DNA from 2 places in the Clostridium sp. LS3 genome. Region 2 is predicted to be linked to the other one. Evidence: riboswitches for the same ligand, from Rfam matches in the RefSeq annotation. Region 2 holds a riboswitch; the other holds the start of a gene.

Region 1 (4,781 bases), 650 kb from region 2:
GGGCCTAGAGTAGCAGCTAGATTATCAACAGGATTAACAGCAGACTGTACAGTCTTAGATGTTGATGTTGAAAAAGCAGATTTACTAGCTACAAGACCAGCTTTTGGTGGAAACTTAATGGCAACAATAGCTTGCCCTGATCATAGACCACAAATGGCTACAGTAAGACCGGGAGTGTTCTCAAAGCTTCCAGATGAAGATAGAGAGTTTACTGTAGAAAATGTTGAAGTTAAGCTAGAAGAGGCAGATATTAGAACTAAAATAGTTGAAATTGTAAAGGAAGCTAAGGATATAGTTGATATAAGTGAAGCTAACTTTATAGTAGCTGGAGGTAGAGGAGTTGGTTCTAAGGAAAATTTTGCTATACTAGAAGAATTAGCAGAAGCCTTAGGAGGAACTGTTGCAGGATCAAGAGCAGCTGTGGAAAATGGTTGGATAGAAAGAGATTATCAAGTTGGTCAAACAGGTAAAACAGTAAGACCAAATATATATATAGCATGTGGTATTTCAGGAGCAATACAACACGTTGCAGGTATGCAAGACTCTGACATGATAATAGCTATAAATAAAGATTCATCAGCTCCAATAATGAAGTCAGCAGACTATGGAATAGTTGGAGATTTATTAAAAGTTGTGCCAGAAATGACAGTACAAGTAAAAGAGTTAAAAGAAGAGAAATAGAATTAACATACAATAAATATAATTGACAATTAGCAATAGAAAATAGACAATTAAAGAGTAAATTTAATATTTATTAATTTAGTTTTTTTGAATTGTTAATTATTAATTGACAACTATCAATTATAAAGGGGTGTTTAGTAAAAATGGAAAAGATTTTTGTAATAGGCGCAGGAACAATGGGTGCTGGAATAGTTCAAGCTTTCGCTCAAAAAGGATATGAAGTTATAGTTAGAGATATCAAAGATGAATTTGTTGAAAGAGGAATAGCTGGAATAAATAAAGGCTTAAGCAAATTAGTTTCTAAGGGAAAAATGACTGAAGAAGATAAGGAAGCTATACTTTCAAGAATAACGGGAACTACTGATTTATCTCTTGCTGAGGATTGTGATTTAGTAATAGAAGCCGCAGTAGAAAATATGGAAATTAAAAAGAGTATATTTGCTGAACTAGATTCAATTTGTAAGGAATCAGCAATCTTAGCTTCTAATACTTCATCATTATCAATAACAGAAGTTGCATCAGCAACAAAAAGACCAGATAAAGTTATAGGAATGCACTTTTTTAACCCGGCTCCAATAATGAAGCTAGTAGAAGTTATAAGAGGTATAGCTACATCTCAAGAAACTTTTGATTCTGTTAAAAATTTATCAGTTGCAATCGGAAAAGAGCCTGTAGAAGTTGCAGAAGCTCCAGGATTTGTAGTTAATAGAATACTTATTCCAATGATAAATGAAGCTACATTTATACTACAAGAAGGAATAGCTTCAGTTGAAGATATAGATACTTCAATGAAATATGGCGCAAATCATCCAATGGGACCTTTAGCTTTAGGAGATCTTATAGGATTAGATGTTTGCCTAGCTATTATGGATGTTTTATATAATGAAACAGGAGACAGTAAATATAGAGCAAGTAGTCTTTTAAGAAAATATGTTAGAGCTGGATATCTTGGAAGAAAAACAGGAAAAGGATTCTATAATTATTAGAATTTAATAATAAAGAATTAAAACTAGTGGGAGAGTAAAGGAATAAATTCCTAAGCTCTTTCACTTTTTTTTATTTAATATATTGTATATAATATTAGAGGTTCATAATAGTTTAAAGTATAGTTTGTTATAAAATAATATTCATTTTATTGACATGTAGATTTTTATTGCATAGTATATTATTAGGAATAAATATATAATACAAATTGTTAGGTGAGGTTCCTATAAAGAAAAATGCTACTACCCAGAAAAATCTAGAGATTCCAATGGGTTAGCAAGAATCATCGCTAAGGTGATTTTTAATGTAGCTGACATTATGTCTACGCTTTATAGTGCTAAAGCTCTACGATTATAAAGCTAATGTTATTAACTTTTGTCGTAGAGGGCAAAAGTTTTTTATTTTGAAGGGAGATGTTACTATGGACTCGTATCTGGGGACAATGTATGAATTGAATAGATTTAGATATAAAAAAGATAGGAAAGTCTTAATAGTAGTAATCTCTATTGAAGGATTTTCTCCTATCTAATTTTAGGAGGAAAATTTATGAAGTTAGATATGAATAAGGAAGAGTTAAGAAGATTTTTACTTCATGCTCCACAAGATAAAATTATTAAGTATATAGAAGATATACATCCAGTAGATATATTAGATGTATTACGTGATAATAAAGAAGATATAACTGATATCTTATATAGATTACCAGAGGAATTTATTGCATCAATAATAGATGAAGCTGAGAATGAAGAAAAGTATGAAATACTTAGTCAGTTTTCAGAGAACAAACAAAAAAATATTATTGAAGAAATGTCTTCAGATGAATTAACAGATTTACTAGGGATTTTAGATGAAGGACAAGCGAATAAGATTTTAGCAAAGATGACTGATGCAGATGCTAGAAAAGTTAGGCAATTATTAAGCTATGATCCAGACACTGCTGCAGGGATAATGGCTACGGAATTTATATCAGTAAAAGAGAATATGACTGTAGAGGAAACTTTAAAATATTTACAACAATATGGAGAAGAGATTCAAAATATATATGACTTATATGTAATAGATAATTTTGATAAGCTTAAAGGAATAGTTCCATTAAAAGATTTAGTAGTCTCAGGGTTTAATACTAAGATATCAGATATTTTAAATACTAATGTAGAATGGATTCCCTATAATATGGATCAAGAAGAAGTTGGACATAGGTTTGAGAAATATGGATATTTAACTATGCCTGTAGTAGATAATGCAAAAAGATTACTTGGTATAATAACCTTTGATGATGTGATGCAAATATTAAGGGATGAAAGTACAGAAGATATTCATCGTCTTGGGGGAATAGACAAGGAAGAAAAGATTAATGGAACATTAGGAGAGTCAGTAAAAAGTAGATTACCTTGGCTTGTTATTAATTTAGTTACAGCTATTTTAGCATCAGCAGTTGTAGGGATGTTTGAAGGTACAATAGGACGAGTAGTTTCTTTAGCTACATTTATGCCAATAGTTGCAGGAATGGGCGGAAATGCGGGTACACAAACATTAACTATAATTGTTAGAGGATTAGCATTAGGGGAATTAAACTTTAGCAATATTAAGCATACATTCTTTAAAGAGGTCGGAATCGGACTTATAACAGGTTCTGTAATAGCTATTATAATATCTATATTAGGATATATGTGGGAAAGAAATATTGTTTTTGGAATAGTTATAGGTGTAGCCATGGTTTTAAATATGGTTGTTGCTACAATGTCAGGTTATGTAGTACCAATAGTGCTTAAAAAGCTTAATATAGACCCAGCATTAGCTTCATCCATATTTGTAACAACATTTACAGATGTATTAGGTTTCTTCTTCTTCTTAGGATTAGCTACCTTATTATTAAATTATTTAATTTAAAGAGTGATCATATTGACAATCAAAAATAGTAAAATGTTTATAAAATTAAATTTATAGGGAAGTTCATTGAATTTCTCTATTTTTTTAAACTAAATAAGGTTTATTTTAAAATTATCAATTTGCAATTTTTTATTTTAATTTATATTGTGTTATAATTAATTAAAAGAAGAGGGGAATAGTTCGTTTATGTCTCGGGGATAAATAATATATTAATGAGATATATAGAGGTGAAGAAATGGATTTTAAAAATGTTATATTTGAAGAAGATAAAGCTATAATACAAGGAGTTAAAAACTTTAATATAAAGCAAATATTAGAGTGTGGGCAATGTTTTAGATGGGATAAGATAAATGATTGTAATTACATAATTGTTGCCTATGGAAAAGTTATAGAAGTAATTCAAAAAGATGATGAAGTTACAATATATAATACTAATGAAAAAGACTTTAATAACATATGGTTAAATTATTTTGACTTAGAAAGAAGCTATGATGATATAAAGGATGTTCTTGCAAAGGATGAAATACTTAGAAAAAGTGTTGAGTTTGGGTATGGAATCAGAATATTAAATCAAGATCCTTTTGAAATGCTTATAAGTTTTATAATATCAGCTAGAAATAGTATTCCATCAATAAAGAAAACAGTTAAAAAGATATGTGAAAAATGGGGAGAAAAAGTAGAATACAAAGGAAATGAATATTATACATTCCCAACTCCAAAAGCAATTAAGGAATCCACACTAGAGGAAATACAAGAAACAGGTGCATCTTTTAGAAGTAAGTATATAGTTGATACTATTAAAAAAGTTAATGAAGCTCTAGTAATTAAAGAGGATATAGAATTAAATCCTACTAAGTATGAAGAAAGACCAGAAGTATTAGATTTTGATTTAGAGTACATAAAATCATTAAATGATGATGAATGCCATATAGCACTTCAAAAGTTTATGGGAGTAGGAGCAAAAGTTGCTGATTGTATAATGTTATTTTCAATGGCAAAACATTCATCTTTTCCTGTAGATGTATGGGTTAAAAGAGCAATGATTCATTTTTATGTTGCTCCAGATGTATCTTTAAATAAAATGAGAGTATTTGCTAGGGATAAATTTGGTGCCTTATCAGGGATGGCACAACAATATTTGTTCTACTATGCAAGGGAAAACAAAATAGAAGTATAAAAAAATAAGGTTGGAATAGCAAGGATGCATCCAACCTTATTTTGTTTTA
Region 2 (4,781 bases):
CCATTTACGAGGTGCTTTAAGATAATCTTCATCTACATTATCCCAAGGAATAGCTATACAAGAAATATCATAAATTAAATTTAGCATTAAAAGCTGTATTGGCATCATAGGTAAGAATGGTAAGAATATACTTGCTGCTAGAACAGAAAACATATTTCCAAAGTTAGAGCTTGCTGTCATTTTAATATATTTAATGATATTTGCATATATCTTTCTGCCTTCTATTACTCCATCTTCTAAAACCATCAAATCTTTTTCTAACAATATAATGTTAGCTGATTCTTTAGATATATCTACTGCTGTATCTACAGAAATCCCAACATCTGCTTCTGTCATAGCTCCTGCATCATTTATTCCGTCTCCCATAAAACCAACAGTATGTCCATTATTTCTTAAAGCAGCTACAACACGTACCTTTTGTTGTGGTGAAAGCTTAGCAAATACATTAGTTTCTTCTACTACTTCACTAAGTAGTTCATCATCCATTTCTTCAATATCTGATCCAAGCAATAAATTACTTACTTTTATTCCGACTTGACGACAAATTGAAGATGTTACAGCATCATTATCTCCAGTAAGAATTTTAACATTAACACCATACTCCTCAAGAGCCTTTATTGCTCCAGCTGTACTTTTCTTTGGAGGATCTAAGAATGCAAGATATCCTATTAGAACCATATCAGCTTCATCTTTTACTGAAAGTTCTCCTACTTTTGATGGATTATTCTTTTGAGCAATACCTAATATACGCATTCCTTCTCTATTGTAGCCTGCAACTGTCTCTAGAATTTCATCTTTTATTTTTTCTGTAATAGGTTCTATTTTCCCCTTATATTCTACATGTGAGCAAACTGATATCATTTCTTCAATTGCTCCTTTTGTAATAAGTTGAGTTTTACCATATTTATCTTCAACTACTACACTCATACGACGACGACTAAAATCAAATGGTATTTCATCTACTTTTTTATAATCTTTCCATAATTCAATCATATCTTTTTCATTTGCATGATTTACTATAGCTATATCCATTAAGTTTTTTAATCCTGTTTGATGATAGCTGTTAAGAAAAGCATGGCGTAATACTCTACTATCTTCATTTCCTTCAATATCAAGAGAATATTCTAAAACAACTTTATCTTGTGTAAGTGTTCCAGTTTTATCAGTACAAAGAACATCCATAGATCCAAAATTTTGTATTGCATTTAAATCTTTAACTATTACTTTTTTCTTTGACATAGAAACTGCACCTTTTGCAAGGTTTGCTGAAACAATCATTGGTAGCATTTCTGGGGTAAGACCTACTGCAATAGAAAGAGCAAATAGAAATGCTTCCATCCAATCTCCTTTAGTAAAGCCATTCATGAATAGCACTATCGGAACCATTACTAACATAAATCTAATTAATACCCAGGATACTGAGTTTACACCTTTTTCAAAGCTTGTAGTAACTTTTTTACCTACTATTTGCTTTGCCATAGAACCAAATATTGTATCGTCCCCAACATTAATTGCTATTGCTGTAGCTGAACCGCTAATAACATTACTTCCCATGAAAGCTAAATTGTTCATCTCAACAGGATTTTTACAATCACTTATAATAGCCTTATCTATTTTTTCAACTGGTTCACTTTCACCAGTTAATGATGATTGACTTATAAATAAATCCTTAGATCTTAATATTCTAACATCAGCTGGAATCATATCACCAGCAGCTAAATGAATTATATCTCCAACTACAATTTCATTAATTGAAATTTCTTGTCTTCCAATTTCTTTACGCTCTACACTTATAGTTGTCTTAACCATTTCACTTAGCTTTTCAGCTGCTTTACTTGACCTTGCCTCTTGTACAAAACGAAGGATTCCACTAACTAAAACCATTGTAGTTACTATAATAACTGATGTTGCATCTCTATCTGCTGGTTCAACAATAGCTATATCTGTAATGAATGATATAACTGCTAAAATCAATAAAATTATAGTAAATGGATTAATAAAAGCTTCTAAAAGTCTTTTTAATAAAGAGTCACCTTTTTGATGAGTAACTTCATTTTTTCCAAACTTCTCTCTCATTAATTCAACTTTACTTTCTTCATAGCCATTATAGCTTGTATCATATATCTTTAATATAGCACTTTCATTTTGAATTGCAGCTGAAATTAATCTATTCTTTGTTTCAGCTAATCTTAATTCATTAGTAATGTTTTTTTTCAATATTCTTTTTTTCATTGTCTTTCCCTCCTAAAAAATAGATTTTAATACTTTTTTAGAAAGTAAGACATAAACCCAAAAGAAATACTAATGTAAATTATTCAATTGTAATGAGCAAGAGGAATGAATGTACAATCTAGTACATAATAAATTCATCGTGCTTACGAAAATCATACTTCTCCCTAGTGGGTCTATGTTCTTACTACTCTCTTCATCCATTCCTCTCACCTCCAAAAATTCAAAATATATAAACATAAAATTGATTAAAAATAAAAAACCCTTACCAAAGCCAAAACAATGGTAAGGGAAATAAAATTCCTAAAATATGCAATAATAAACTGCAACAAAAAACATAAAACAAAAAAATTGTTTCACCATCGTTCAAGCTTCAGCTTCACAAGGCGATGAAATTGCATTAGTCTATGCCTTGGATTCGACATAGACTGCTAACCTTCTCATAGTGTCTCCACTATTTTGCGGCAGCAACCCTTATCCTTGTGGTAACCTCACCTACCGAGATATTTAATTTTCAAATTTTAATTTCTAATTCTACTTCATCATATGAAATTACTCTATATTTGTCAACCCTTTTTAATATTTTTATTTAATTTAATTATAAAAAATAAGTTTATAGCTCAATTTTTAAAATTTAATTCATATTATTATTATAAAGTCACTTTCAAATAATTTATTGTGAAATTTATTTAAAAGTGATAAAATAACCCTTAATAATATTAGCACAATCCAAGGAGGTAACTATGAAAAAGAAAAATATAGTACTACTTTCAACTGGTGTTTTAGCCACTTTATCAGTTGGCGCCTTAGGCTTTGTAGGAAATTACTTTTATAACTTAGCTCTTAATCCAAAAACTTCTAAAGATATTATTTTTGGTAAACCTGAAGAATCTGAAGATACAGATGGACAAGTTTTAAATGAAGATGTAAATTGGCTAACTAGTAATTCAAACTTTTCTGATGAATATATAACTTCATTTGATAATTTAAAACTGCATGGATATAAAATACTAAACGAAAATCCTACTAATAAGTGGGCAATAACTGTTCATGGATATACTTGTAAAGGTTCTGATATGATACTTTATGCTAAAAGCTTTTATGATATGGGTTATAACGTTTTAATTCCAGATTTAAGAGCTCATGGAAGTAGCGAAGGTAATTACATTGGAATGGGATGGAATGACAGACTTGATATTATAGAGTGGATAAATTTAATTATTAAAAATTATGAAAATACAGAAATAATACTTCATGGAGTATCTATGGGAGCTGCTACTGTTTCTATGGTATCGGGTGAAAATTTACCTAATAATGTAAAGGCAATTATAGCAGATTGCGGTTATACATCTGTTTGGAATCAATTTTCTCATAAATTAAAGGGGCTTTATTCACTTCCAGACTTTCCTGTAATGCATGCTTCTTCATTAGTATCAAAATTTAGAGCTGGATATAACTTAAGAAAAGCATCAGCATTAAATCAAGTTTCGAAATCTAAAACTCCAATACTTTTTATTCATGGTGATAAAGATGACTTTGTTCCATATTCAATGATGGACGAACTATATACCGCTACGAGTTCTGAAAAAGAAAAACTTACTATTGAAGGAGCGGGACATGCTAAAGCATCAAAAGTGAATCCTGATCTTTACTGGTCAACCATTGAAACTTTTATAAATAAATACATTGATTAATTTTATATAACTAAAAAGGCAAAAGATAATTTAATCTTTTGCCTTTTTATTAGTATTTAGCTTTAATTTTCGTAACCATTTATAATCACATCAAGTTTACCAATTTCCGGATCTATTGCTAGACCATGAACTGATATTCCTTGTGGCATTAAAGGATGTCTTTTTATTAAATTAACACTATCTTTTATAGATTCTTCTACTGAATCAAATCCATGTAACCACTTTTTCACATCAATTCCGCCATTAAAAAGTGTATTTATAGCTTCCTGTGAGATTCCTCTATCAATAGCTTTTTCTAATAAATTTTCTGTATTTAAATTACACATCCCACATCCATGATGGCCAATCACAAAAATTTCATCTACATTAAATTCATAAATTGCAACAATAACGCTTCTAATTACACTTCCAAAAGGATGCATAATTGATGCTCCAGCATTTTTAACAATTTTAGCATCACCATTTTTTAAATTTAATGCTTTAGGTAGTAAATCTGTAAGTCTGGTATCCATACAAGATAAAATAAGTATCTTTTTCTTTGGCTCTTTTGAAGTTTTGTACTGTTCATATTCTTTATTCTCAACAAAATTTTTATTAAATTCTAATATATCATTTAATTTACTCATATAATCTCCTCTCTTATCTTTTTTAGTCTTTTTCTTATTTTATACTAAGATTATAATATTTCATATAGTTTTTTATGTAATGTTAATTGACTTTTTTGAACTCTTTTTTTACACATATACTTATTTTAATTTTATTATATTTATGTTACTATACGAAAAGGAGTATTTAATGATATGGTTAAATTATTAAATTTAAACTTTAGCAAAAAATCTTAGAGACGTAACCTTTTGT

Evidence for each region. A riboswitch is a leader RNA that binds a small molecule or an ion and turns the genes downstream of it on or off. The one in region 2 is predicted to bind magnesium.
Region 1: it holds a riboswitch for magnesium, as region 2 does, so the genes downstream of both, mgtE (magnesium transporter) here and mgtA (magnesium-translocating P-type ATPase) in region 2, are expected to answer to the same signal.

Annotation. Positions count from the first base shown of each region.
Region 1 covers NZ_CM143921.1:442,477-447,257, forward strand. The annotation lists gene ACZJV1_RS02285 (electron transfer flavoprotein subunit alpha/FixB family protein) at 1-681, shown strand, start outside; gene ACZJV1_RS02290 (3-hydroxybutyryl-CoA dehydrogenase) at 825-1,667, shown strand; M-box (ykoK) riboswitch at 1,866-2,028, shown strand; gene mgtE (magnesium transporter) at 2,212-3,555, shown strand; gene ACZJV1_RS02300 (DNA-3-methyladenine glycosylase family protein) at 3,791-4,732, shown strand.
Region 2 covers NZ_CM143921.1:1,092,630-1,097,410, reverse strand. The annotation lists gene mgtA (magnesium-translocating P-type ATPase) at 1-2,232, opposite strand, end outside; M-box (ykoK) riboswitch at 2,580-2,739, opposite strand; gene ACZJV1_RS04970 (alpha/beta hydrolase) at 2,973-3,923, shown strand; gene ACZJV1_RS04965 (beta-class carbonic anhydrase) at 3,986-4,549, opposite strand.